Regions from separate parts of the Brevibacillus schisleri genome, predicted to be linked through region 2. Evidence: riboswitches for the same ligand, from Rfam matches in the RefSeq annotation. Region 2 holds a riboswitch; the other holds the start of a gene.

Region 1 (14,899 bases), 960 kb from region 2:
ATAGCCCCCCTCCCGAGGCTGCCATCAGCGGACGCATGCTGCCATCTCCCAGCAAATTTTCGGCTTCCGGTAGCGGTGCATGTCCGTTTCCGTCAACACGTTGATCGCCCATCCGTCAAATAACCGACGCATATCTGCTTCGTCAAAAAAACGTTTCCGCCGCCCCTCATGCTCGTAATAACGGGGTTCCAATTCGATGCCCTGGCCGGCACCGTAATGAACATCGCGCGTGGAATTCAAGCGGGCTAGCAGCAATCCGCCAGTGCCGACAACTCTCGCGATTTCGCTAACGATAGAAACAGTATCGTCCCAGTGAAAATAATGCAGGGACAAATCTGCGACAACCGCCCTCGCGCTACCATCCGGAAAAGGCAATCCTCCTGTCATATCGAATAGGTTTGTTTCAGCACCTGGCACATATTTGCGTATAATCGCCAAGGACTCAGAGGAGAAGTCGCAGGCGATGACCCGATAACCTCGTTCCGTTAAAAACAAAGAGTCGCTGCCATATCCACAGCCAAGATCAATGACCGGTCCATCTTGGGCCAATGCTAGCATCGGCTCGTATTTTTCCAGCCAAAAATCTACTTGCGGCTTGCCGAGATTCACATCGGCAAACACCTCGTTCCAATGTTCAGCTTCTGAACGTTTCGTCATGGTCAGAACCTCACTTTCTTCGGAGAAGAGCGTAATAATTAGATGCTTACTATCATTTTGACAAACCTAACTCAATGTACTATGAATACTATAAAATTGAATATAGATATCTAATATTTGATGAAATAAAAAGAATGGGCAACTCTACATTGAATACTGTAAAGTCGCCCATTCAGGCTAGTTAAGTTAAATGTCATTTAGTTGGCAGTACATTCCGTACTTTGCGGGTGGTGTCAGCGACGCTGGTACTACCCCTATTTGGACGGTCTTAACGTTGTAAATCTGTGTTTTGCTGGCACATTAACCAATGTCATAACTTTATTAGGTTTGGGAAAATGTACAATCTGATACAGGCGAGTTAACAATAGCTTGAACACTGGGATGCCTCATTGTTTTTCCTGGTGTCCATTCCATAAACTTCACTTTAACTACAATCTCAGGTTTGACCCATATAGCGTCTTTACTTCTGTCAACTTCAAAGCTAAAAGGACTGTTTTGTATTGTTATCGGTAGTAACTTCTGTGTTAGTTCATACCAAGTCTTTTTACTAAACTTCGCAGTACCTGCATGTCCAATATATATCAGTTTTCCATCGTCGTTGTATAAACCAAGAAGTAACGAGTTTACAATTCCGTTTCGAAGTGTTACACCTCCGATAATAGCGAAAAGGTCCCAGAAGATTTTCTTTTTCTGCCATCGTTTATCTTTACCGTTTATTGCATAAGTACTGGTAAGATCCTTGCAAATGACCCCTTCCATTTCGTGTTGTTTCATTACCTCGTATAGTGCGTTTGCATCGTTAAAATTTTGTACAACCTGTACATTTGGTTGAGGTATGATGATCTGTTCAAGCATCTGTTGTCGCTTAATTAATGGCTGCTCAATAACCCAATCACCGTTGTAATATAAAACGTCAAAAATCATGTAGGTCACAGGAGTTTGATTAATTTCAAGATCGATACTTTGCTTCTTTCGTAAACTGTCTCTTTTCATGATTTCATAAAAGGATGGTTTACTACTGTCAAAAGCAATAAATTCTCCATCGAGGATAAAGGAGGAACCTGAACAATAGGTTTTTACATCTAAAAATTCGGGATACTGTAATGTTCGATCATTCAATTTCCTGTTGACTAGGCGTACTTCACGACCATCATAGTAGGTTAACATTCTTACACCGTCCCACTTAATTTGCGCAATCCAATTATTTCCTCCTGGCAAGCGATCAGCACTTATGGGCTCAAATGGTATGATTGGATTAATATCCATAATTCCTCCAAAATCGAGATCAATTACTGATATTGTTCCCAATTTAGGAGAACATCACATCTTCCATAATCATTGTGAAAATAATGCCAATTATGCACTAATTAACAGGATAAATATGTTTCTGTACAGTTTTGACGATTAGTTGTAGTTGTTCATTCGTGACGCCTCTCATCTTAAGTTGAGAATAGAGGTAGTCAATAGCTCCCAACAACCGGCTATTTTCACACTCTAATTTTATTGATTTTGCAGCTAAAGGTTTTGCCACTTTTAGCTCCTTGACTGCTTTATCAAGTTCTTTTCTAAGCTTAGTTAAATCCTTTTGTAAGTCATTTATTTGTTCCTCGGCCTGCAGCCAGTGTTCGGCAATTAACGTTTTTTTGGGCAAGGCAGCTGGCGAGAGTTTGCGAGTTCCACGTTTCAGATCTCTTCTTTCACGAACCTTATCAGCCCAATCCTTGTAATTATGAGTAAACGTACTATAGGAAATCTTCGCCATCTTGGCGAATTCAGTTACAGTTGGATGATTCCCATTAAGAATAATCAAGTCCCATGTCTCTTGAATTCTGATCAATGTATTTTTACCTTGAATAATTCGGTTGTTTGCCATGATTATTAGCGTCCTTAATCTGATTTTGTACTGCTTCAAAGCGTCGAATAATAGAACGATAGTGACCTGCTATAGGGGAATTAGGACGATCTCTTAGAGCCTTTTCTAACCGTACTTTGATTAATGCAATGTCTTCCTCCATCGACGCAATTATTGTAGGGGTATACATAAGATAGCGACATCCGTCGTCCTTGTCATTTTCACATCCAATCCAACAAGGATTTCCAGTAGGGCAAGGACCATTTTCGACTGGAAGGATACAATACCCGTACTTATTTGGATGAAAAAAACCTCCTTGCTCTTCCCAAAGGGCAAGTTCTTCATCAGTATACGTTCCACTAAGCCTAACGGGCGCTTATTTTATATAGGCCACGCAGGTACAGGTAAATTAACTCGAAATGACTGGATGGCCCTGACGGAAAAGATTGTACCTTTGATACAAAATGATAGGCCCTTCGTAAATACTCCAGCAAGGTTCAAGGGTGCTGTGTGGCTGAGACCAAGTGTCACAGTTAAGGTACAATTTGCGGAATGGACAGAAGGCTATACGTTACGACAACCGAGTATTCAAGCAGTTGTTGATATGCCTGTTGATTCCTGTGTCTTGGAGTAGATTCTCATGGTGCAACACAATGGAACTCAAAAGACATCCCTGATACTTAAATGGTGGGATGTTTTCTACGAAACTATCCTTTGATTCCGAAAGTTGAAAATTCAACGGGCGATGATTCGATGTTAGTGGATGAATTCTTGTTGGAATTTTACGAAACTTTTTTATTGATTAAGTATTGAATTCAGGCTATACTACTTTGTATCAAAGTAACTGATCGGTTTAGCGGATTTGGGCTGTATCTGGTTGAGCTGCTTCCTCCTTCCGTGGTACGTCCACCACACCTCATGGGAAGGGAGCTGCTCTCTGATATGGCCCTCTTTGCGTCTCTTGCTCCAGTTGGGAATGTTAGTTGTTCACTTTCTTTAATCCTTTTTTCATTGATATACGATTAGAGACTTGTTTATAATGACTGTGCGAACTCATTTACGAAAGAAGGAATTGACTTGCCGTTTCTTCGGTTTAAAGGCTTTGCGAAGCAAGACATAGAGCCCATTTCTCAGATTCTTATAGAAGAGTTTTCCAAAAATGCTGAAGTCGCTCAGGAAAAGGTGAAATTGGAGCTGCTTCAGGTAGAGCAACTTACAAACAGTCCTTTGTCTGTAGAGATCATGATGTTCCCTCGCGAACAAAAGCAACATGATGCAATTGCAAGCGCCGTACACGGCATCCTGAAGAAGCAGGGCTTTTTGCATGTCCATATTTTCTTCATCCTGCTATCGCCTACTCTCTATTATAAGGAAGGACTTCCGTTGCAGGTCGGGATAGCGAAATAAGCAAGAAAAAAGGTCGAGATCCGCCAAAAGGATTTCGACCTTTTTCTATTAATAATAGAGGCTTTCGGATTGCAGGCACTTGGAGCATGTTCGCGTAAGTGGAGTTTCGATATAGACGTGGCTGCAGTCTTGTTGAATGAGTCTCAATTGTTGTTTCGATTGCTCTAGCTCAGCCTCTAGTCGAAAGATCTTTTCGCGTAAACGACTGGCTTCCTCCATAGGCATCCCCCTTGATTACGACTGGTACAAACGGCTTCCTTGTTCGCGGAACTCACGCGATTTTTCCTGCATCCCTGCAAGAATGGTGGGATCTTGGGCAGATCCTTGTTCATTAGCAATGTGACGAATGTCGTGCGATATTTTCATGCTACAAAATTTAGGCCCGCACATGGAACAAAAATGGGCGGATTTGGCGGCTTCTGCTGGCAACGTTTCATCGTGATATTCACGGGCGCGCTCTGGGTCCAGGGACAAATTGAATTGATCGTTCCAGCGAAAATCAAAACGAGCTTTGGATAAGGCGTCGTCACGCTGTTTAGCCCGCGGATGTCCTTTTGCGAGATCAGCGGCATGCGCTGCGATTTTGTATGCGATTAAACCGTTGCGGACATCCTCTTTATTAGGAAGGCCGAGATGCTCCTTGGGCGTTACGTAGCAGAGCATCGCTGTTCCGAACCATCCAATCATGGCAGCGCCAATCGCTGAAGTAATGTGGTCATAGCCGGGTGCAATGTCTGTCGTGAGCGGCCCAAGTGTGTAAAAAGGGGCCTCATGGCAAATGGATAACTGTTTATCCATATTTTCGCGAATAAGATGCATAGGGACGTGACCGGGGCCTTCAATCATGACCTGTACGTCGTGTTCCCACGCAATTTTTGTGAGTTCTCCCAATGTTTCAAGCTCCGCGAACTGTGCCTCGTCATTCGCATCCGCGATAGAGCCAGGACGCAGTCCATCCCCGAGGGATACACAAATGTCATAGGCCTTCAGAATTTCACAAATTTCAGCGAAATGCGTATACAAAAAGTTTTCCTCATGATGGGCCAGGCACCATGCGGCCAAAATGGACCCGCCGCGAGAGACGATGCCGGTAACACGGTTAGCCGTCATGGGGATGTAGCGCAAAAGAACGCCAGCATGAATCGTGAAGTAATCGACACCTTGTTCCGCCTGCTCAATCAAGGTGTCTCGGTAAACCTCCCATGTCAAATCCTCGGCTTTCCCATTTACTTTTTCAAGTGCTTGATAAATCGGGACAGTACCGACTGGAACGGGGCTGTTGCGGATAATCCACTCCCGCGTGGTATGTATATGTTTTCCCGTCGAGAGGTCCATAATGGTGTCGGCACCCCAACGAACAGACCAAATCATTTTTTCGACCTCTTCTTCCATCGAAGAGCTGACGGCTGACGTTCCGATGTTGGCATTGATTTTGACATGAAAGTTGCGGCCAATGATCATCGGCTCGCTTTCCGGATGATTGACGTTAGAAGGAAGGATCGCACGTCCAGCGGCGATTTCTGCCCGTACAAATTCAGGGGAGACACCCTCGCGAATGGCAACGTATTCCATTTCCGGTGTGATGATATTTTTTCGGGCATAATGAAGCTGGGTAACATTTTTCCCTGGCCTTGCCCGTTTTGGTTTGTAGTCCTCTCGAGGGAAAGTGGGGAGGGTGGCGGCCTTTTCTTCGTTTCGGATTCCGTCGTCGACTAGTTGTGGTTCGCGACCGACATACGTTTCCGCATCATTTCGCTCATCGATCCACTGATGACGAATAGAGGGCAGTCCGGCTTGAATGTCAGGAACGTAACCCGCAGCGGTATACTCTCCACTCGTATCGTACACGCGAAGAGGATGATTGGGTGTGGAGCCAGACAATCCTTCGGTAGGATGAAGGGAAATCTCGCGCATCGGGACACGGATGTCCGCACGACTACCTGTTTCGTATACTTTGCGACTGCCTGGAAAAGATGACACCAATGACATAAAAAAACCTCCTTGTTTTGGTTGCACGAAAGTGAGAACCGTTTAGGGAGGCGAAAGAAACTTCCGCGAAAAAGCGCCGCATAAACAACATGCGACGCCAACGCGAGAGTAGAGAAGAAACGGGTATCCTAAAGATACGCGCATCTTTTCGTGTCGTATATGACATTCCTCCGCTGGCATTACCCAGTTCAGGTTCAACGGTCGATGGCACAGTACCATCCTCTCAGCCTGGTGAATCCCAAGCTCCCGTGCTTTTTATTTTGGATTGCAAGAATAGGATAACGGGAAGTCCATCTAATTTCAAGGGAAATTTTCAGCAGGAAATTGCAGGTGTGCAACACATTTTCCTCCCCCCTATTCTCGTGAATCGGACTAAAACTGTTTCTGTAGACCCACATGATTCCGATCTGTTACGATGAAGTTCGAAAAAAAGCAACTGCTTCCAGCGCTTTGATTTTCCTCGTTGTCGAAGCAGGATGGAGAAGTATTTTGAGGTGATGAGGTATGGATGTTTATTCGGATCTAAAACAAGGAGAACGTGGAGCGTGGGTGAGTATTTTCGCCTACATTTTCTGCTCTGTATTAAAAATAGGAGTTGCGTATGTCACTGCGTCAGAAGCTTTAATGGCCGACGGACTTAACAACTCAACAGATGTTGTCGCATCGATTGCTGTTTTGATCGGGCTGCGTATTGCAAGGAAACCACCTGATAAAGATCATCCGTATGGTCATTTTCGGGCCGAGACGATTTCAGCACTTGTCGCATCATTTATTATGCTATTTGTTGGAGTTCAGGTCATTACGAATGCAGTACCATCGTTGTTTGACCCAAAACACTCGGCTCCTGACCTGTTGGCAGGGTGGACAGCACTTGCGACTGCTGTTATTATGCTTTTCGTCTATCGCTACAATAAAAAACTTGCCATCAAAACAAACAGCCAAGCATTAGATGCAGCTGCGGCTGACAACCGTTCAGACGCATTCGTCAGTATCGGGACGTTTATCGGGGTGGCTGGCGCACAGTTTCAATTGCATTGGCTCGATCCGTTAGCTGCTTTTGTTGTTGGTCTCATCATTTTGAAGACTGCGTGGGACATTTTCAGGGAAGCAACCCACCGTTTGACAGATGGGTTTGACGAGAGCGAGCTTGCGGATCTGCGGGCTACGATTTCCTCGATTTCAGGGGTAAGGGATATCAGTGATATCAAAGCCCGCTACCATGGGAGCAGCGTGTTGGTTGATGTTGTGATCCATGTAGATCCAGGTCTGAATGTGGTGGAGAGTCACACCATCACCGAAAAAATTGAAGAACAGATGCGCAAAATTCACCGCATTAACGCCGTTCATATCCATATTGAACCGTGTAGAAAAATGGCGCCTAGTTAGATTGCGTCATGGGAATACAAAAAAACCTGTCCAGTGTGGGCAGGTTTTTTTTGTGTGTGCAGCTAACCAGAAGTAGCCTTCTTTTTGCGGAGTGTTTTGGTTGTAGAAGTAGTCGTAGTCTTTTTCGGACTGGTTGGCGCCGCCTTTTTCGATGCCTGCTCTTTTTCGGACGAGGAGGCAGCGGTGGTGCGTTTTCGCGCAGGCTTTGACGGAGTTGGTTCTGGCTCGATTTTGATGGGCATAGCGGCTTGACCAGCTGTAGATTCCAAGCTTTCTTTTAGGGCCTGCATGAGATCGATAACATTGGTTCTTGCCACGGTAGGTGCAGTAGCGATCTCCTGACCCTCCAATTTTTTCTCAATCAGTTTTTGCAGGTCGGATCGATATTCATCCGTATATTTTGCCGGATCAAAAGGGATTGTCATATTGCTAATGAGCTCAGTTGCCATCTTCAGTTCGTTTTCGGCCAACGGTACAGCAGCTTCAGGCAAGGCAGGCACTTGACTGACGGGACGTACCTCATCTGGATAGAAGATCGTCTCCAACATGATGCAATGTTCATACAGTCGGATAACGGCCAGGCTTTGCCGATTGCGCATCGTCACCTGTGCAACGCCGATCTTTCCTGTCTGTTCCATAGCGGATCGCAGCAAGGCGTATGCTTTTTCGCCAGTGTCCTGTGGAGATAGGAAATAGCTCTTATGAAAATAAACGGGATCGACCTCCGACAAGTCTACGAAGTCGATAATTTCAATGGCTCTGCGTGTTTCTGGCGTAATGGCTTCCAGATCGTCATCGTCGATCATGACAAAATGTCCTTTTTCGTATTCGAAGCCACGGACGATTTCGCTCGTATCGACCTCGCGTTGACAGTGCGGGCACATTTTCGTGTACTTGATCGGGGTATTGCACTCTTTATGCAGTTGACGAAAGCGAATATCGCGCTCTTCCGTTGCAGTAAACATCCGAACAGGTATATTGACGAGGCCGAAGCTGATTGAGCCCTTCCACACCGTATGCATGGGGATACCTCCTTCACAGTTTTTTGTATAGTATCTGTATCCGCTCAAAAGAAGTGCCGAGGGAATTGAAGGTGGAAAAGTAAAAAGCCAGCCGATTCGATGCGGCTGGCTATTGTATGCAGCTACTGTCCATGTTTGACGATGTCCGATTGATCTGCACGCGATTGCATGTCACGCGCCAGCTCGACGTCTTTGCCTGTGCGGTCTGCAATGGACTGGGCTTTGGACGCCTTCAGCTTTTGTGCGGACGGTCGTTTCTCTGCCATGAATGACTCACTCCTTTCAGGCAAGCTACATGAAGAAGGTGTTGCAGGTATAGGTAGTATGTGCTGGACACAAAAAAATACCCCATCGCCAAATGACGAGGGGCGACCGTTCAACTCCTCCCGGTGAAGGGAGCGATGGCACGAAATGCTCCTATCAGACACGTCGTGCGCCTAAGTGAACAGCCTTTCAATTATGGGAGAGGAGAAACCGGAGGAAGAGCTTATGGGGAAACGTAAGTCTTCTCCGCGGTTGTCAGCGACACCGTTGCGTCGCTATTCAACATCTTTTCCAATCGAATGGGGTTATATACCTTTCTTGCGATAAATTTTTCCAGTTGCTAATTTTACGGGTGTATGCAGTTGTGATAGTATGATATCATTCTCAGTCTTAGAAAATCGCGTCTTAAAACATACATATTAGGAAAGCAGACAGGTGAAATGAGTATGCGAGTCATCGCTGGAGAACACAGAGGAAGACGGTTGGCAGCAGTTCCGGGAAAAGGAACAAGACCGACAACCGATAAAGTCAAAGAATCGATTTTTAATATGATTGGCCCTTATTTCGATGGCGGATGGGCATTGGACCTATACGCAGGAACAGGCGGTCTCGGGATCGAGGCATTGAGTAGGGGCGCGGATCGAGCTGTTTTCGTGGAGCGAGATCAAAAAGCATTTGCCGTGGTAAAGCAAAACGTCAGTACTTGCAGGCTGGACGATTATGCCGAGCTATATCGAATGGATGCGGACCGCGCCATTCGCACACTGAGTACTCGCAATCAAAAATTTGACCTCGTCTTTTTGGATCCGCCATACGCCCAGCAAAAGATTGTCGAAGAAATTGAGATGTTGCAGGAGCTGGGAATGTTGGCGGACGGAGCGTGGATCGTGGCTGAGCATGATATCGCAGACTCCTTTCCGGATGCGATTGGTCATTGTGTGAAGGATCGAGCGGCGAAGTATGGGGATACGGCCGTTACCGTGTATTATTACGATTTGGAGCCGCACATCTAATTTTTAAATCAAGGTGCGAAAAGAGCACTAAGGGAGGATAACCCGCTATGGCAATTGCCGTATGTTCAGGAAGCTTTGACCCTGTTACTTATGGGCATCTCGACATTATTGCGCGGGGTGCCAACGTTTTTGATAAGGTCATTGTCGCCGTCTTGATCAATTCAAAGAAAAACTCATTATTCAGCGTAGAAGAGCGTGTCGAATTGCTTCGTCAGGTAACGGCTGACATGAAAAATGTAGAAGTGGACTCTTTTGACGGCTTGTTAATTGACTATATGAACAAAAAGGGCGCACAGGTGATCATTCGTGGCCTTCGTGCTGTTTCTGATTTTGAATATGAGATGCAAGTCGCCTCGATTAATAAAAAGCTCGATGAAAATATCGAAACGTTTTTCATGATGACGAACAATCAATATTCATACTTGAGCTCAAGCATTGTAAAGGAAGTTGCGAAGTACAAGGCGAGTGTCGCCGATTTGGTGCCGCCGATCGTAGAAGAGGCACTGAAGCGGAAAATGGCCGAGTAGATTATCGCGTCTTGCTGCGGTTCATGTGTGAAAGGGTCAGGCTGGTACACAACAGAATCGCACCGACGCCGATGGCGAGTCCCCCTGATAATAGCAAGGTCTCCCACCAACTCGTCGCAGGAATCTCAGCTTTCGCATGCACAAATACAGGGACGGCTTTCTCCACGAACCAGGAACTGACTGTGGCAAGTGGTCCCCACAGGACAAAGGTCAAAATCGCAGCTAGCAAAGCATGTAGGGATCTGGCAATCAAGTAAGGGGCGACACGAATATCCGTTTCGCTCAAGATACTTGCGACCTGTGCGTGAACACTCAGACCCCCCCAAGACAATATCGCACTGGCAATGGCCGCTTTCCAGACCAAGGAAACATCATTAGGCACAATGCTCGCTGCCTGTGCGCCAAGGGTAACTTCGAACAACCCAGCCACAATTGCTTGGGAGAAGGCTGGTGGAAAACCAAAGGGACCGAGAAAAATCGAGAGAAGCGTACTGATGATTTGCGTCAGATGAATCGTGGAGAAAAGTTGGATTAATACCGAAAAAACAATGATGAAACCACCGATCATAAGCAGTGTATTCAGAGCGGATTGCACTGCTTCTCCCATTAATTTTCCGAACGGACGACGATCGCGGATACGTGCCCGATGCATCGCTTGCAAGGCCCGTAAAGGAAGCGGTAGTGAATTTTTCTCCAATGGGGCTGAAGTAATCGCAAAAGGCGCATGAAAACGATAGATTACGCCCATGAGTACAGCTGACAAATAATGAGTCATGGCTAGAATGACGCCCATTTGCTCGCTGTGGAAAAAGCCGATTGCCACTGCTCCCATTACGAATAAGGGGTCTCCTGTTGTTGTAAAAGAGACGAGACGTTCACCCTCAGCCTTCGTCACATTGCCTTGCAGACGCAGGCGTGTAGTCAGCTTTGCGGCTACCGGATAGCCGGACGAGAAGCCCATAGCCAGTACGAACCCGCCAGTACCCGGAACGTTAAACAGTGGGCGCATCAATGGTTCCAGTAACACGCCGACGAAATGGACGACACCAAGACCCATCAACACCTCAGACAGCACAATAAAGGGAAGGGTAGAGGGAAAAACTACCTCCCACCATATCTTTAGACCGCGTACGGCAGCTTCAAAAGATATCTGCGAGTAAGCAATCAACGCAATCACAATGAAAACGGTCGAGATGGCGAGCAACAAGGTAAGTACGGGTGAGTGGCGTGACATGGATTCCTCCTGAATCGAAGAAAAGTAGTAGTACATGTCTACGTGGCAGGCGGGAGAACTATGCGTAAGCTTGGTCGATGAATCTCTACCAAGTGTGAAAGGTTCAGCGATTTACCACATAGGCTGGTTACAGGGAGGGGTTTTCCATGCAGACAAAGCGTAAACCAATCGTGGGTGTAGCCCTGGGTTCTGGGGGTGCTCGCGGTTTTGCACATATTGGTGTATTGAACGCGTTAGAAGCACATGGTATTCAGATTGACATGCTGGCTGGCTCCAGTATGGGCAGTCTGATTGGGGCCGTCTATGCCAACGGGATTGAACCGAGCATGATGGGAAAGCTTGCCATGAATTTAAAACGAAAGCATTGGCTCGATTTAACTGTACCCAGCATGGGCTTTGTTACGGGGGAAAAGATCAAGCAATTGATTCGCCTGTTAACACACGGAAAGCGCTTGGAAGAGCTGAACAAGCCGCTTGCTATTGTGGCGACGGATATTGAAACAGGGGAACGAGTAGTATTTCGGGAAGGCCCAATTGATCAAGCAGTGAGAGCGAGCATATCCATTCCAGGCATCTTCGTCCCTGAAAAAGTAGGGGGGCGGCTTTTAGTCGACGGAGGAGTCATTGATCGTGTGCCGGTGACAGTACTGCGTGAAATGGGTGCCGATATCGTGATTGCGGTAGATGTCGCCCAATTCGATACGCGGGTGGAGGTCAAAAGTATTTTTGATGTCATCGCCCAAACCATTGATGTCATGGAAAGGGAAATTCTGCGACATCGAATCATTGCGGCAGACATCGTAATCAGGCCGGATGTTGGACACTATAGCAGTATCGCATACACGGGTGTTGAAGAAATAATCGAGCTAGGCGAACGTGCGGGTACTGAACATATCGAACGCATTCAGGAACGAATTGCAAATTGGGAGGCACAAGAATGAGTGAGGAACAGCTTTATGCCAACAGACGCAGATCTTCAGGAACCAGAGGCTTTAGCTGGATACTTGCCTTGGTTTTTGTCTTGTTGGGTATTTCTTTTTTTGTACCGACGAATTATTACGTGAGTCGTCCGGGTTCAGCGATTGAGTTGGGGCCGATGATCCAAGTGGAGGGCGGCAAGAAGGACGAGACCGGCTCCTTCATGCTAACGACAGTTCGAATGGGCGAAGCGAATTTGCCGTGGTATTGGTATGCAAAAATGGCGCAGGATGTTGAGCTGTTGCCCAAGGAACTGGTTGTCAGCAAGGGCGAGAACAGCGAAGATTTTATCCGTCGAGAACAAGCAGTCATGGACAATTCACAAAAAATTGCGGAGGCAGTCGCATTCCGTCTTGCTGGTTTCGAAGTGAAAATCGAAAAGCAGGGCGTGTGGGTGATGGGTACCTTGGAAGGTTTCCCTGCCCATAAAACGCTGCAAATCGGTGATGTCATTACGTATGTAGACGGGGTTCGCACATCTGAGGCAATAGATTTGCTGACAGCCCTTTCTGCAAAAAAAGCAGGCGATCAAGTCGAAATTACGTACACAAGAGATGGACAAGAGGCCAAAACGATGTTAACCTTGGAACCACTACCTGAATCCAAGTCAGTTGGAATTGGTGTACGCCCTGACAACAAACAGGAAATCATCATTCCAAAAGAAGTAACCATTGCCTCTCAAGGGATTGGTGGTCCTTCTGCGGGATTGATGATGACGCTGGAGATTTATGACCAGTTAAATACGGAGACGGATTTGACAAAAGGCTATAAAATTGCAGGAACAGGCACGATTTCGTTAGACGGAAAAGTAGGCAGGATCGGTGGCATTAATCAAAAGGTAATCGCAGCGGACAAAGCGGGTGCAGAGATCTTCTTTGCTCCACAGGATACGCCAGATACGAGCTCCAATTACGAGGAGGCGTTAGCAACTGCCAAGCGGATTGGAACGTCAATGAAAGTGGTTCCGATCAAGACGGTAGAAGAAGCGATTACCTACTTGAATGCTCAAAAACCGAAATCTACCTGAGCAAACTAGCTGTCAAGCAAAAATGGTTGACAAAGCTTTGGGCAGGGTCTATAATCATCTTTGTTGTGCATGAGGTGAAATGCTATGAACATTAAGTTAGCAGAGTTAGAGCACCGAAAAGGAGAGCCGTTGCCGTTCCAGGTAACTCTGGATGCAGATGAGCTGAAGAAGCGCCATCATGAGATTCGTGGGATTACTCCTGTGACTGCGAGTGGTGAAGCCGTACAGCTGGGCAATCTCTATTACGTAAAAGGAAGCATGAAGGCAGATGTGAATTTTGTCTGCGCGAGATGCTTGAATCCTTTTGTCGATCAGGCAACAGTAGATTTCTCTGAGACATTTGCGCTTTCGGATGATCCGATCCTGCAAGATGATGAGGACAGCGACATCCTTCCTCTGGAAGGCGATGAAATCGAGCTGGACTCACTACTTCAAGAGGATTTCTTACTTGCAATGCCGACCTTCCCGCTTTGCGAGGAGGATTGTAAAGGTCTGTGCCCGACTTGTGGTGTAAACCGTAATGAAGTGGCATGCAGCTGCAAGAATGAGCGTGTTGACCCGCGATTGGCTGGGTTGGCTGACTTTTTCAAAGACAGCAAATAAGTATTCTTACTGTATTCAAGATGATTCGCCGACCATTCGTGGCAGCGTCTCATTTTTGAAGGATGGCATAAGCATTTTGCCTATACTGTCCACCCAATAGAGCTTCTTAGCATTTGTCAGTTGAAGGAGGTGTAAGGAAGATGGCAGTACCTCAACGGAGAACTTCCAAAACCCGTAAAAGAATGCGTCGTACGCACTTCAAATTAGAGATTCCAGGCATGATCAAATGCGATAATTGCAGCGAATACAAGCTTGCGCATCGTGTTTGCCCAAGCTGCGGTCACTACAAAGGCGTGAAAGTAGCGAAGTAATATTCGCTGCTAAGAAAGCAAGGTGAGAAATCGCCTTGCTTTTTTTGTTCCTTCTTATTACTTATGATTACTTATAAATGCTTATTATCACTTGTAACTTTTGCTTAAATGACTTATAATGAAGGCAAGATAAGGATGGGGTTGAGGCTTCGTGTTTCAAGAGGAGAGGCTCGCTGCAATTCTTGCGTATTTGCAGCAGCACCAGCGTATCAGTGTGCAGGAGGTAGTTGAGCAGTTTGGTGTTTCCCGTGACACAGCGAGGCGTGATATCGTCAAGCTGGAGGAGCAGGGGCAAATCCTGCGGACCAGGGGAGGAGCAGTACTGCCCAGCCTCAACAAAAAGAACTACTCCCATCAGGAACGAATGCAGCTTGATTTGACAGGAAAGCGCAGTATTGCGGCAGCGGCGGCTCGTCTGATCAAAGACGGCGATTACATGCTGCTCGATGCTTCCACAACTGTTCAGCTCACAGTGGAATCGTTGCAGACCCGCGACCATGTCATCATCACGAATTCATTAGCGACTGCAGCCAGTATGTCCCGAAAAGAAGGCGTTCTTGTCAAGCTACTGGGCGGAGACGTACATGCAGAGGATCAATGTGTGCTCGGTACACGCGTGATTCAAAACC
Region 2 (14,899 bases):
TGTTTCACATAGTCCTGACCCTTGCCAATCGCACGCAGGAAACCTTCCACTGCTTTCTGCTTTTTGCCCAAAGTCTCGTCACTTGTTGCCAATACGAGCTCATAATAGTCTGGAACCCCAAAATCAAAAGGCTTGAACGCATTGACTGGAATGCCGTGCTTCTCCAAAATCAGTTGTTCGTGGTTGATATAGCCACCTACCACTGCATCGACCTTTTTGGCCGTCAATGCCGGGACGATGTCGAAGCCGATATCCGTGAAGGTCAGTCCGGAATCATCGCCACCACCATGCTTCACAACCTGACGTACAATCGATTCATCAAGTGGAAGTGACGGATAACCAATATTTTTTCCAGCCAACTTTTGCGGAGTATCGATTCCACTGTCTTGGCGCGTCATGATCACGTTTAACGGATGACGAACGAGTGCACCTACAGATACGACAGGAACTCCTTCTGCACGAGCTTGAATAAGCTGTGGTTGATAGCTGATTGCCAAATCCACTTTGCCCGCAGCCGCCATCTTCAACGGATCATTACTGTCCGAAGGCATTTGCATGGTCACCTTGAGGTTCTCGTCTTTGAAATAGCCTTGCTCCTCTGCGGCGTACAAGAAGGAATGAACGGCATTCGGATACCAATCGAGCGCAATCGTCAGCTCTGTAGGCTCCGCTCCTTTATCAGCAGGGGCTTGCGTCTGACCAGCATCCGAGCTCGCCTGATTGCCGCAAGCAGCAAGACCTGTTGCCAATGTAAGTGCCATGAATGCTTTCGTCCATTTGTTGAAAGGTTTCATTGTTGTTCTCCTTTGATTTTCATATGCGGGGAAAAATGACGTTCGATTCGTCCAGCCAGCCAAAACAGCAACATACCGAGAATCGAGAGCAACAGGACCGAGGCAAACAATGCAGGTGCCTGAAAATTGCCGGATGCCCGTCTGCCAAAGTACCCGAGTCCTTCGCTCGCTCCCAGCCATTCCCCAATGGTCGCCCCAGCCACACTGTAGGTGGCTGCCACTTTGAGACCACTGAAGAAATGGGGTAAACTCGACGGGAGTTGCAGCTTGGTGAAAATTTGTCCGTTTGTTGCCCCCATGGTTTTTAACAGCTGTAGCATTTCCTTGTCCGTCGAGCGAAGTCCATCATACGCGTTGACGACAATCGGAAAGAAAGTAAACAGAATCGTAACCGCGATTTTTCCAGATAAATCATACCCGAACCACAAAATGAATACGGGTGATAACGCGATAATGGGGATCGTTTGAGAGATGACGATATACGGATAGACCAAGCGCTCCACAATCCGATTGCGAATCATCGCAAATGCAAGGGAGATTCCAAATACAATCGAGATCGAAAGCCCCAGTAACACTTCCTTTAACGTCGCCCAAAGATGTACACCTATTAGAGAGGCGCGTAAATCCCACAAAGACACAATCACAGCGCTAGGCGGCGGTAAAATGAATGGCTGCACTCCGAGGAAGCGACATCCAGCTTCCCACACCAGAAGAAAAATGGCGATGGAGATACCAAACCAAATGCCTCTCCCCATCATGCTTCTCTCCTCAACGGCTTCATTGTTGCTTGGCGATCCTGTCGAAGCAGTTCCCAAATCTGTTCACGCAATGCCAAAAATTCGGCTTGGTTGCGGCTGCTCGCCGTTCGCGGTCTGCTCACCGGAACGGTTAATTCGATCGGCTTGGTGATCGGACTACCTGCAAGCACGATAATCCGATCGGCAAGTAAAATGGCTTCGTCGATATCGTGCGTAATCATCAGCATCGTGCTGCCTGTTTCCTGCCACTTTTCCATCAGCCACTCTTGCATGTCCATTCTTGTAATTCCATCCAACGCACTAAACGGCTCATCCAACAGCATCATCTCTGCGCCTGAAAACAATGCCCGTAAAAAGGAAACTCGCTGACGCATCCCGCCGGAAAGCTGGGCTGGATAGCTGTCAGCCCAGTCCTGAAGCCCATACCTTGGCAATTGCTGTCTGACGCGCTCATGCGCTTCTTTTTTCGTCATACCTTTGATTTCCAGCGGCAAAGCTGCATTTTCGACAATTGTACGCCATGGCATGAGCAAATCGCGTTGGGGCATATAGCCGACCTGCCCCAAACGATTTGCTACCGGTACACTGCCGAGCCTGATTTCGCCTCGTCCCGGCTCAAGAAGACCTGCGATGAGCTGAAACAACGTGCTTTTCCCGATCCCGCTCGGACCGATCAAGCTGACGAATTCCCCTTTTTCCACACGCAGATCAAAATGATCGAGAATTTGCCTGTCGCCATACGAAAAGCTGACGTCGGCGAAAGCTAGTTGTTCTCCCACGGCCACATTTCCTCTCTGTAGGACATGTCCCAGAACATGTACTCCATTTTGGAGGTGTTGACAAAATACTCCTCCAGCTTGGCCAGCTCTTGCTCACTCTTACCTTCTGCCAATTGGTTCATGATATCAATCAGCCAGATCGCCAACTGCCCAAATTCATCGGAGCTGTACATGCGTACCCATTCGCCGTACAATTCGTGATCCAGTGCCCCTTCTACTTGTGCCAAGCGCTTGCCGATTTCCCAATAGCTCCATGTGCATGGGAGTAGTGCACTCACCAATTCCGCCAACGACCCTTGATGAGCAACACGCAGCATGTAGCTGGTGTATCCCAGCATCACAAACGAAGGCTCTGTCGCTTCCAGCTCCTCGCGAGAGATACCAAAGCGCTCAGCATATTGGCGATGCAGCTCCATCTCTGTGTTTAGCGTCGATTCTTGCAAAGCAGCGAATCTGGCGCTTGTTTCCAGATCGTACGCCTTCACACTCGCAATCGCGAACATTTTCGCGTAATCAATCAGGTAGATGTAGTCTTGTTTCATGTAATATTTGAATGCACCGACAGGCAGGCTGCCATCTCCAAGTCCCGTGACGAAAGGATGTTGATGAACACGCTCCCAGATCGGGGCTACACTTTTTCTCAGACGATCAGTAAAGGTTGTCATGCGATACTCACTCCTTCGCTTCCTTTGGGGTATTGCACCAGGTGGCAATAAATCGGGCCATGATCTGGGCAAAATGAACAAGCTGGTCAGGATCAATTGATTCATCGACGGCATGAGCATGCGTGAGCTCACCAGGCCCGAATAGAACAGCTGGAATGCCTGCATGCGCAAACCAGCCTGCATCGGTCACTGTAGGCGACATGTTAACGATAGGTGTTTGATGCATGTGACTTTCATATGCGGATTGCAGCGTTACCAACCCCGGATGCTTCGTATCCAACTCCAGTGAAGGGAAAATTTCACCGCGCTCCTCAATCATCGAACGTCCACCCCAGCGGAATGTTGGAGGATTGTCTCTTAGCCAAAGATCTGCGGCAGCCGCACGCCCGACGTGATCCTCGATCTCTCGAATAATCTCTTCGTAGGATTCGTTCGGATAAAAATGAACGGTAATCCATAGGGCGCAACGGTCTGCGATGAACGCAGCGTGCCGGCCTCCCTCAATGACTGCAGGATTGATCGTATTGCTGCCTGGCGGGAAGCCGGGATAGGACTTCATGACAGCCCAGTCCCGCTCCAGCTCCTGTAATGCGGTGATCACCTTCGTCATTTTTTCAATAGCAGAAGCTCCCCGGACGCGTCCGCCTGCATGAATCGTCTGTGCACGCATTCCGTCATGCAGTGTCGTCGGACTTTCAATCGTGATCCAACCTGTAATGACCCCGCCCTGCCCTTGCATTTGCAGATTGCTCGTGTCCACTACAACGGCGTAGTCAGCCTGATAGCCACGCTCGATAGCGACCAATGTCCCCGCTTCACCCGCTTCTTCTCCGATGACGGATTGGAAAAGCAGATCACCCTGGAGCTCCACTCCGTGTTCGCGCAGCATTTGGATCGCAAACAAGCTCGCTGCGAGTCCGCCTTTCATATCCGCAACTCCACGGCCGTACAAGCGCCCATCCTTGCCGTGTGTCAAAGCAAAAGGTGGATAGGTCCACCCGGTGTCATCACCGACTTCAGCCACGTCGATATGCCCGTTGACAATCAAGCTGTTTGCGTAGGTCGAGGCACTCCCTGATAACCGACCGACAATATTGTCGTCTCCTGGATATACCGTCCAGCGATCTACCTCGAATCCCATCGCTTGCAGCCTGTCGGCGATTGCTCCTTGTGCGGCATCACTGTTTCGCGCGGGAGGACTCACAGTCGGATGAGAAACAAGCTCTGCCAATAAAGCGAACAGCTCTTCTTTGCGGCTGGCGATCGATTCTACCGCTTCTGTCAGTCGATCCACGCTACTCAATCATCCCTTCGACCGGGCTGCTCGCGGACGCGTACCGCTTTTTCGCGATACGGCCTGCCAAGAAGCCTTTGCGACCTGCTTCCACGCCGAGCTTCATCGCTTCTGCCATCAGGACAGGATTGTCAGCGAGAGCGACTGCTGTATTCAACAAGACACCATCAGCACCCAGCTCCATCGCTTTCGCGCAGTCTGCCGGCGAGCCAATTCCTGCATCTACGATAATCGGTACTTTGGCATCCTCAATGATAAAGCGGAGGTTGTTTTCGTTGACAATCCCTTGTCCGGAACCAATTGGTGACGCTCCTGGCATAACCGCATGTACGCCTACCTCTTGCAGTCGTCTGGCAAGAATCGGGTCGTCATTGGTGTAGGTCAGCACGATAAAGCCTTCTTCCACCAAGATTTTCGAAGCCTCGAGCGTGCCAATCGGGTCAGGGAGAAGTGTTTTCGGGTCTCCAATAACCTCGACCTTGATCATGTCACACAGCCCAGATGCTTTAGCCAAACGGGCAATGCGCACTGCTTCTTCTGCTGTATAGGCACCTGCTGTATTTGGTAGCAGGGTGAATTTTTTCAAATCCAGTTGTTCCAAAAAGTTCGGTTCTTGCGGATTTTCCAAATTTAAGCGACGAATCGCAAAGGTCAAAACTTCTGCTTCCGACACCTCTACCGCTTTCCCTTGTGTATCCAAGTCAGCGAATTTACCAGTACCCAGAAGCAAGCGGGAGCGAAACTCGTACGGTCCAATTTTCAATGTATCCATCATGATGATCATCCTCCTCCAACAAAATGAACGATTTCTATGCGATCTCCGTCTGCAATCGGTGTTTGCTCGTACGCTGAGCGATCAATAATTTCACCATTTCGCTCAACGACGACAATCTTCTCTTGCAGGGAATAAGAAGCGAGCAAAACCCGCACTGTCGTGATCCCTTCCGCCAACTCTACTTTTTTCCCATTCAGCTGAACAATCATTGATTACCTCCTTCTACTGGAAAAAAAAGGCTTCTCCCGCCTGCCTGAGTCGATTCAGACAAACAGAAGAAGCCGTATACCCATCCCATCTCACCGGACGAATGGCATAAAAAAACCATCCGCCTCGGATGGTTGAGTGTCATCTTATCATACATGCGCACAAACAAACATAGTTCCGCTCGGATGCGACACGTGATACTGATTCCAAATACCTCTTCCTCCGCTGGCATGACCCAGGTCAGGTTCAACGGTCAGTAACACACTCGTCACAATCTCAGCCAACGTTGCTTGGCCCCCGTTTGGTAGTAAAGCTATGCAATTGTCGTTCATTCGAGTACTACAGTACCACTCTATTTCGTGTTTGTAAAGGCTTCCTTATGCATCTTTTCCAGCTCAACGAGACAACGTTCTGCCCAAGCTGCCATTTTCGAAAGCTTTTCCATTTCTCTCTCCATCGCTTGTCGGACAGATTCCTTGTAGTCGGGAATCGCTCCGTTATAGCGAATGAGCCCTTGGACAGGCGTCATGAATTTTTCCATGTACGACAGTGCTGGACGCTGGTGAAACAGCGGCACATCTACTTCGTAGGAAGAATGCAAATCGCCTTGCGTCGGGTATTTGGTAACTGCCAGCACCTTTACCAGCAACTTCGAATCGTGGATTTCCAATACTTCTGCAATATATTCACCCGTTCGCTGCGCAACGCGAACGATATCTCCCGGATTCCAGTTCATCGCGGTCTCCTCCTTTTCTTGAATCGAATGCATTTACAACAGTGAGGCTTCCAGCAGTTTGCGTGCATGCAGCAATACTTCTTCCGCATCCACTACTGCCTGACCGCCACCCTGTGCCATGGCAGGATTTCCCCCACCTTTTCCATTAATGAGCGGCAAGGTTTCTTTCAACACTTGATTGATGGCTACGTTGACTTCTTGCCCACGACCAAACACGATTTGCATTTTGTCTTCGGTAGTAGCAGCCAAGAGACAAATCGCATCTGGCGCCAGAGCAGTAGCCAGCTGTGCGAACTGCTGAAGCTGTTGAATGGTTTTGTCTGTGAAGGTACACATAATGAGGCGCGACTGACCGAGTTGGCTAGCAGCAGCTAGTTGTTGATTGACTTCTACTTCCAAGAGCTGCTTATCCACTTCTGCCAATTTTGCCTTTAAGGTGTCGCGTTCTGCAAGGAGGCGTTCCGTCTGTGCGATCAGTTCGCCTTCATTGGTAGCAAGCAGCTTCGCCGTATCGCGAACAACAGCTTGCTTTTGGTTGTAGTCCCGCAAAGCTCGCCAGCCACAGATGAATTCCAGACGAATGTTTCCGCGATGTCGCTCCCAGCCCAAGATCTTGATCATCCCGACTTCGCTCGTACGCGCTGGATGTGTTCCTCCACATGGGTTGTAATCAAAATCAGGTATCATCACGACGCGAATATTTTCGGTAACGGTCGGCTGTTTTTTCAAGGGCAGCGTTGCCAATTCTTCGTCATCAACAAACCGTGCAAGGATGGGGTGGTTTTCCAAAACAATCTGATTCGCGCGCTTTTCTACCTTTTCCCATACCTCTGTTGTCAACTCATCCAGTCGTACATCAATGGTGACGCGCTCTTTTCCCAAGTGAAAGGCAATGGTCTCCGCTTGCACAACTTCCAGGAAGGACGCAGATAAAATGTGTTGGCCAGCATGCTGCTGCATATGATCGAAGCGGCGGTCCCAATCGATGTGCCCCGTTACTTCCCCTATGCTTTCGGACAAAGGAGCCTGCAGTCGATGACGAATTTCACCGTCGACCTCTTCCACATCGACCACACGAATCTCTTCCAATACGCCCAGGTCGGAAGGCTGCCCGCCTCCAGTAGGGTAAAAAGCCGTTTGATTCAGTACCACGTAAGGTGTCCCATCTTGCTCGACACCAGTCTTCGTCACCTGGGCCGAGAACGTTCTTGTATAGGCATCCTGATAATAGAGTCTGTCGTCCATCGTTACTCCTCGCTGCATGGAACCATGGTTCCTGCCTGATTCTCCCACTCGGGGGCACAACAAAAAACGTATGTATAAAGCTTAGCCGAACAAGAGATCCATTTGTTTTTCGCGCTCTTGGCGCTCCTCTGGGCTTGCCAGGTCATACTTTTTCAATAGATGGAACAGCTCGTTTAGACGCTCTTGGCTGAGTTCGCCATTCAACTGATTTTCGAATTGACTCACACGCAACTCCGACAGATGCGGAGCTTGTTCTGCCAGTTTTTTGAGTACATCCTCATGGCTGTGATCCAATTTACATTCTCCCATGATTTCTCCCCTTTTCCTTCCTGTCATCTTCATCATACCATGATTTTTCATTCAAAAAAAAGGCGTACAACCCGCGATGGAATGTACGCCAGATGACTATGCACGCTTACGGACGCGAAAGTTCTCATCGATCAACAACCAATTTTGCGGAAATGGCAAACCGAGTTTCCAGTAGCTGACGCCTCTCAAACCGAGCTGTTTAACCAGATTGAACTTCGCTTGAATCGACCGCGCATCCTCAAACCATACCCGATGTTGCTTGCCTTGATCATCGGTGTACGTAAAAAATGGAGCCTGCGCGCGATAATCATATCGAATGACAGCATTATGTCGCGCAGCCAGAGCAATTGCCGCTTGCGGACTCAGCGCTTTCGCTGTCGTTCCTCGCTCGTACGGTAAGGTCCAGTCGTATCCGTACAGATTTTGGCCCATCAAAATTTTATCAGCTGGTATTTCGGTAATGGCGTATTGCAAGACACGCCGCACCGGTCCAATCGGAGAAACTGCCATAGGAGGACCACCACTATAGCCCCATTCATACGTCATAATCACGACAAAATCGGCAAGCGCTCCTATCGCCTTGTAATCATGGGCGGAATACCATTTACCTGCTTGCACGGCACTCGTCTTCGGGGCGAGCGCAACAGACATCATCAACCCCGCCGCATGTATACGTCCCCTTGCTTTTCGCAAGAAATTCGCGTACGCTTCTGCACCTGTTGTAGGCAAGGCTTCCAGATCAAAATGGATATCCCCCATTCCCAGCTCATGGGCGGTCGCGAGAATATTATCCAGCAATTTGTTCTGGAGTTCTTGATCGTTCAAGATGAGTGCGCCCAATTCCGTACTGAACTGACCTTTTTCCAAATTCGTCACGACCATCATCAGGAGGACTTGGTTTTCTTTTGCGATCGCTGGAAAATTGCTCAGATTTGGTCGTTGGAGGGTTCCATCCCGTTTGATGCGAAAGCTGAACGGTGCCAAATACGTAAGATGAGGGGCAGCCCTGCGAACATCCGCTTCCATCGCGGGTGGGACAGTGCGACGCGGTTCCACATACGCATTGAAATCAGCCGCTCGTCTAGGGCGAGGCGGGATATATAGCTTTTGCCCAACTTGTAGCGGTTTATAGGGAGTAATCCCATTGACCCGAGCAAGCTCTGCTGCACTGATATGGTTACGCTGGCCGATGGTATACAACGTATCTCCTTGTTTAACCCAATAGTAGCTTCCTACAATCGGGATCACCATCGCCTGTCCGATTGCCAGTTTATTGGGATCTGGTAATTCATTCGCCTTATCGATCGCTTCCGGCGTTGTGCCGTACGTCTCGGCGATGCTTGCTAAGGTTTGTCCTTCTTCCACCACGTGGATTTGCATACGCCTCCTCCTTCGCATTTCTTCTCTCTTTGTCATATTCATGGCGAAGGGAATAGGTGTATGTCTAGGCCAAAGGTTTCAATACATCGTATAAAAATCCAACGGACTGGATGGCATAATGCCGTGCTACCAATTCGTTTCGTTGAAAAATAAGCAAGGCGGGTACGCTGGTCACTTGCCATTGTTCTGCCAATGCAGGCGCCGTATTAATGTTAATCTGATACAGAGGAACGGTAGGCAATGCTTCTTGCATGATGCCGAGCATACGTGCTGCGAGCTTGCAGGTCCCGCACATTGGTGTATAGACAAAAAGAGCGACCGACTCCTTTTCTTGCAGGTATTGGATCAGTTCTATGGAGGATAGTTCTTGCAAGTGGTTCACTCCTTTCAATCTCATCGGACATGTTCATTCATGCTAGACCCACTGATTGTAGCTGTCAACAGCGTGATGCACAGGCTTCGTAAAAAATTGATAGCCCATTGAATGTAAAATTTTGGTGCAGAATTCATTATTTTTGTATAATATAGCTAAAATTCGTTACGTTAATCTCAAAAATACGTTGAATGGTGGATTGGTATGCGTTTTTTCAGCTATTTGTTTCATGATCGAAGAGATAATGTCAGTGCGTTCCTTCTATTTGCCTGTTTTTTCGTGTTTTATTTGTCGATGAATGTGCCTTTTCTCACTTATATGAATCAAAACATCGCTGTTCTTGCCCCGATCAGCCCTTTTAACGGCGTTCCATTTACGCTTAATCTGTTTAATTTTGACCCGACACTGTACTATCGCTCTAACAACCCGACGGTGATCCATCCGTTTATCAATTTGATTTCTTTTCCTTTGGCTTATTTATCGGAATTTTTCAAGGAAAACTTCTTCTTCGCGGTGGTTCAATCGATCATGAACGCGCTCGGCGTTGTAATGGTTTACTACTACCTGCGGAAGGGATGGAATAGCTTCTATACCTCATTGCTTTTTGCCGTATTTTTCGGGACGGCCTCTTATCAAATTTTCACGGCAATGATTCCCGATTCCTATCCGTACGCGCAGTTCGTCATTCTATTATCGGTACTTTACACGCAGTACAGTCGTACGGAAAAGAAATTGGCTGTTTGGCCCAACGCTTCATTCGCCCTTGTCAACTTCGGTGTCAGCTCGACGAACATCATTCCATTTATGAGCGTTTTGGCCGTCAATCTGTTTCACAAAGAAAAGAATGGCGTTTTTATGAAGCTGGTGCGGATTGCGTTGGTATTTCTCCTGTTGATCATTAGCTTTACGATTTTGCAGCATGTCATGTTCGGTCAATCCTGGTTTTCTACTTGGTACAAAGCGATTCATACCGGAGGGTTCATCTACACGGCTCAGTTCTCGTTTTGCGAGCATTGGAAAGCTCTGTATATGCTCGTTATCAGTCCTGTACTGACCCCAGACATTGCGCTCATCGATCCAAAACCGGGGATGGTCGCATTCGCTACGAACCTTACGCTGCCGTATCCATGGTATGTGCATGTCATCGGCTTGACGCTGATCACTCTGGCTATACTCGGTTTCATCAAAGGGATTCGTACACAAGAAGCCTGGTCACTCGCCGCCTATATCGGGTTTGCTTTCGTGCTGCATATTGTAATAGGGTTTGGACTCGCCACGTTTACATACGATTTGTACTTGTATGCCGGACATTACTTCTTCGCCTTTTTCCTGCTCGCCGCGCGGTTCATCATGCATCTGCGCCATGTGAATGTAAAAAAGACATTACTCGGTCTTATCCTATTGTTCGTCATTGTGACGTTGGGCAACAATGTCGTGAAGCACGATGAAGCTTTGCATGTGATTGAACGGTCTTATGCACAAATGAATAAAGCGAGTAAGTAAATGAGAAGCTGCTTCATGAAAAAATGTTATCAAAAATTGAACGTGAGATATATAATCGTTTCTAACTTTGGGGAACCACGAAAAGAGGTCATGCAAATTGGTGAGTTTTGGTACCTTATTGCCTTTCTATTTGTTTCGCTCGGCATGGTTTGTTCTCCTGGCCCTAACATGATTTACCTCATTTCCCGGACGATTTCACAAGGTCGCAGAGCTGGGGTCATCTCACTTCTTGGTGTCATACTTGGATTCGTGATTTACATGATCGCCACTATGCTTGGTCTCTCTGCTCTTTTCATAACGGTTCCGTTCGTTTACGAATCAGTCAAGTGGGTCGGAGCTGTGTACCTGCTCTGGCTCGCTTGGAATGCGGTCAAACCGGGTGCGACTTCCATTCTCAAGCCTGATACTCTTTCTATTGAACCACCGAAAAAGTTATTTCTAATGGGATTGATGACAAATCTACTAAACCCCAAAATTGCTATTTTGTATGTGTCACTCTTGCCACAGTTTGTAGATCCTGCGCGGGGATCGGTGCTCCTGCAAAGTGCTACTTTAGGTCTCACACAAATTGTGGTCAGCTTTACGATTAACCTGCTTATTGTTCTTGTAGCAAGCAGAGTTGCTGTGTGGTTTGGTACACGTCCCACATGGCTACGGGTGCAGCGTTGGCTCATGGCAAGTGTCTTGACAGGTCTTGCTGCAAGTCTTGCTTTTGATCGCAGATAGTGATCCATACTTCAGTCAATAAGAGCCTTCATAAAAAAGTAGACTACAAGCAATAGTTGCCGTAGTCTACTTTCTCTTTCGTCAAACTCAACACTTAACGCGCAATCGTTGTATGAGCCAGCTCTTCGGTCACGGTACAGACCGCACTCGAATCCCAGCTACCTTTGCCTTGTGCTTTGGCTGCCTCATACATTTGTGCAACTGTGCCCCCAACGAGAACAGGCACTTGCTGTTCACGTGCAGTTTGCGCATAGAGCTGCAAATCTTTGTGCATATGATCTAAGGAGAAGACTGTATTTTCATACGTACCGTACAAGATGTTCGGCCCAAAAACGGAGAGCACACGATTGTGGGCAGAGCCTTTATCCATGACGGCTGCCAGCTTGTGTGGATCAACGCCAGCTTTTGCTCCGACACTGAACGCCTCGCCCAACGCTGCTGTAATGACTGCAACGACAGAGTTGTGACAAAGCTTCGCCACTTGTGCAGCGCCGGATTCCCCCAAGTAAAAAATTTCCTTTCCAATCGCTCTGAGATAGTCCATGATTTCTGGAAGCCTTGTCTCATCACCGCCGACCATAATGGTCAACGTTCCGGCCGCAGAACCCGCGGGTCCCCCACTCACCGGACAATCATAATAGTAGATCCCTTTTTCTACGCCTTGCTGATTCAGACGTTTTGCTGTTGCAGGATCGATCGTACTGGTATCAAATACGAAACTGCCAGCCCCTAATGATAAGAAAAGTCCGTCCGCACCCAGCATGACTTCCTCAACAATCGCAGGACCTGGAAGCGAAGTGAAAACGACACGTGCTACGCTACCCACTGCCAGTGGAGACTCGACGACCGTCGCTCCTTTTTCCTTTGCCCAGGCTTTTGCTGCCGGACTTGGATCGTAGGCATACACGTGGTAGCCTTTTTGCAACAGATTGCAAACCATCCCTTTTCCCATTGCACCAATGCCGATCACACCAATCGCTTCCATCTTCGCTCCTCCTGCTTTCCCTATACTTATGGCCGAATATAAACCGTTTTTGTCTCGACGTAAAAATCGAGCGCTGACTCCCCTTGCTCTCTCGGACCCAATCCAGATATCTTTTTACCGCCAAACGGAAACTGTGATTCAAAATGTGTCGACGGCATATTGACATGCGTGACACCTGACTGAATCCCTTTGACAAACTGGAAAGCTTTTTGCAAATCGTTCGTAAAAATCGTGGAGGACAAGCCAAATTCCACCTGGTTAGCCACTTGCATAGCATGTTCGAAAGAATCCACATCGATCACGGCGATCACAGGTCCAAAAATTTCTTCGTTGGCAATCGTCATCTCCTGTGTGATGCCGGTAAACACCGTCGGCGCGACGAAATAGCCTTGGGCGAGATCACCATCTACCAGGCGCTTCCCTCCGCATTCCAGTACGCCGCCTTCTTCAATGCCCTTTTGTATATAATGAAGATACAAATTGAGCTGATGCTCGTCCACTACTGGACCATTATGATTGTCTGGATCGAAACCATTCCCGATTTTCAAGCCCTTCGCCCGCTCGATCAGTTTTGCTTTTACTTCTTCGGCTACTTCGGGAACAACCAATACGCGACTGGTCCCCGTACAACGTTGGCCATTATCGAAGAATCCGCTCAGTACAATGGAATCGATAGCGAGGTCAATATCGGCGTCTGCTAGGATGATCGCCGGATTTTTCCCGCCCATCTCCGCCTGAATCTTCCCTCCTCTAGCTCCAACTGCTCTCCCCAAGGCAAGTCCCACTTCAGATGAACCCGTAAATGAAATGCCTTTGACCAGTGGATGATTCGCTAATTCATCCCCGATTACTGCACCTGGTCCTGTTACCAAATTCACAACGCCGCTTGGAACGCCACTTTCAATCAGGAGCTCTACCAGCTTTACGCTAATCAAGGAGGTGTTGCTTGCTGGCTTGAACACCACTGTATTGCCTGCGAGAATGGCTGGAACGATCTTCCACAAGCCAATCCCCAGCGGAAAATTCCATGGCGCAATAATCGCGAAAACCCCGATTGGCTCTCGCACCGTGTAACCAATTACCCGTTCATCAAAGGAAGGCACCGTTTGACCCGTCAATCGAGTGGCTTCCCCGGTCAACTGCTTCATGGAAGTGATAGTCTTGGCAACCTCACCTCTCGCTTCCCGCAATGTTTTCCCGACTTCACGAATGATCGTTTCTGCGAGCTCTTCTTTGTGTTTTTCCAATAAGTGAATGAGGGAGAACAAGAATTCTCCACGTGTGGGAGCCGATTTTTGTGACCATTCACCAAAAGCATCGGCAGCAGCTTCAATGGCAGTACGCGCATCTAGCCCGTCCGATTTTTGAAAATAACCGAGAACCTCATTCGTATTGGCAGGGTTCGTGCTAGGGAAAACCTGTCCAGTCTGGCTAGTCACCCAAGCTCCGGCGATGTAGTTATTGTAAGTTGCTGTCAAATCGTCTCCCACCTTCCGCTTCATATAGGAGTATTGTATCTAGCGAAAATTATGAATACAATGTATATACAGATACTTATTTCCAAAAACGAATGTGTATTTCTCTACATGGAGGACACGTGGATGAATTCTTTTTCGCTCCTGCTTGAAAAGCTGCATGAATGGTTTGGTGATCAGCCTTCTTCCATCTGGTTCCAATTTTCGCGTGATCGACATTTTCGGCTTGTTTTCTCCTCCTTTCACGAAAACGCTACCAGGAATATTCCCCCTATGACTGTACCTCACTGTGGTAGCGATGCGAACGATAAGCGTTATACCTATGAGTCCCTTCCCTCCCAACAAATGTACCGTTTTTTCTACGAAAACGAAGGACAAGCTGTTATCTGCCTTGCACATAAAGCAAACCAACCGGTCATCCTAACCACTGACCAATGGGACCTATTGTGGTTCGGCATTCGTCTGTTGTTGGCAGAAGAAAAAATGACTGCCAAAGCGGAGGAAAGCAAGAAGCTTTTTGAAGGGATTCGTTCGATATCTGCTACTCTCGACGTTGACCAAATCATCCGTGGCATCATCGGTAATGCATTGGCTGTTATCCCGGCTGCAGACGCAGGCCTCCTGCACTTATATGATCCCACTATCGACCGATTGCTTCCGAAAGCGACCGTCGGTTTTCATGATACGGTGTTCAAGGATCTCAAAATGCGGGTGGGAGAATCCATCGCGGGCAAAGTGTTCGAAGACGGACTCCCACGCATGTACGGAACCAGCCAAGAAACAGCCCATGCGATGAAGGATATCTCTGCTGACAACTTTCACTCCCTGAACCACGCAAAAGCATTGCATGACTTAAATGGGTTGTTATGTGTTCCGATATCACGTGGAGAAAAAC

What was found. Region 2 has a riboswitch for thiamine pyrophosphate ahead of thiS (sulfur carrier protein ThiS). Riboswitches for the same ligand answer to the same signal wherever they lie in the genome.
Region 1: it holds a riboswitch for thiamine pyrophosphate, as region 2 does, so the genes downstream of both, thiC (phosphomethylpyrimidine synthase ThiC) here and thiS (sulfur carrier protein ThiS) in region 2, are expected to answer to the same signal.

What each region holds. Positions count from the first base shown of each region.
Region 1 is NZ_JBVNDM010000001.1:4,082,544-4,097,442, reverse strand. It holds gene ACUUHJ_RS19235 (class I SAM-dependent methyltransferase) at 25-657, opposite strand; gene ACUUHJ_RS19230 (ATP-dependent DNA ligase) at 979-1,923, opposite strand; gene ACUUHJ_RS19225 (hypothetical protein) at 2,021-2,530, opposite strand; gene ACUUHJ_RS19220 (ATP dependent DNA ligase) at 2,811-3,143, shown strand; gene ACUUHJ_RS19215 (DUF1904 family protein) at 3,587-3,916, shown strand; gene ACUUHJ_RS19210 (hypothetical protein) at 3,965-4,135, opposite strand; gene thiC (phosphomethylpyrimidine synthase ThiC) at 4,151-5,905, opposite strand; TPP riboswitch at 6,053-6,165, opposite strand; gene ACUUHJ_RS19200 (cation diffusion facilitator family transporter) at 6,410-7,291, shown strand; gene ku (non-homologous end joining protein Ku) at 7,354-8,313, opposite strand; gene ACUUHJ_RS19190 (hypothetical protein) at 8,436-8,579, opposite strand; gene rsmD (16S rRNA (guanine(966)-N(2))-methyltransferase RsmD) at 9,024-9,590, shown strand; gene coaD (pantetheine-phosphate adenylyltransferase) at 9,638-10,117, shown strand; gene ylbJ (sporulation integral membrane protein YlbJ) at 10,119-11,351, opposite strand; gene ACUUHJ_RS19170 (patatin-like phospholipase family protein) at 11,498-12,292, shown strand; gene ACUUHJ_RS19165 (SepM family pheromone-processing serine protease) at 12,289-13,356, shown strand; gene ACUUHJ_RS19160 (YceD family protein) at 13,441-13,959, shown strand; gene rpmF (50S ribosomal protein L32) at 14,100-14,270, shown strand; gene ACUUHJ_RS19150 (DeoR/GlpR family DNA-binding transcription regulator) at 14,422-14,899, shown strand, end outside.
Region 2 is NZ_JBVNDM010000001.1:3,123,443-3,138,341, reverse strand. It holds gene ACUUHJ_RS15410 (ABC transporter substrate-binding protein) at 1-794, opposite strand, end outside; gene ACUUHJ_RS15405 (ABC transporter permease) at 791-1,549, opposite strand; gene ACUUHJ_RS15400 (ABC transporter ATP-binding protein) at 1,549-2,331, opposite strand; gene tenA (thiaminase II) at 2,316-2,996, opposite strand; gene ACUUHJ_RS15390 (acetylornithine deacetylase) at 3,004-4,299, opposite strand; gene ACUUHJ_RS15385 (thiazole synthase) at 4,292-5,065, opposite strand; gene thiS (sulfur carrier protein ThiS) at 5,071-5,274, opposite strand; TPP riboswitch at 5,473-5,583, opposite strand; gene kapB (kinase-associated lipoprotein KapB) at 5,625-6,008, opposite strand; gene ACUUHJ_RS15370 (alanyl-tRNA editing protein) at 6,042-7,253, opposite strand; gene ACUUHJ_RS15365 (hypothetical protein) at 7,335-7,562, opposite strand; gene ACUUHJ_RS15360 (glycoside hydrolase family 18 protein) at 7,659-8,942, opposite strand; gene ACUUHJ_RS15355 (thioredoxin family protein) at 9,007-9,324, opposite strand; gene ACUUHJ_RS15350 (DUF6080 domain-containing protein) at 9,520-10,818, shown strand; gene ACUUHJ_RS15345 (LysE family translocator) at 10,909-11,544, shown strand; gene ACUUHJ_RS15340 (NAD(P)-dependent oxidoreductase) at 11,639-12,529, opposite strand; gene ACUUHJ_RS15335 (aldehyde dehydrogenase family protein) at 12,556-14,031, opposite strand; gene ACUUHJ_RS15330 (helix-turn-helix domain-containing protein) at 14,131-14,899, shown strand, end outside.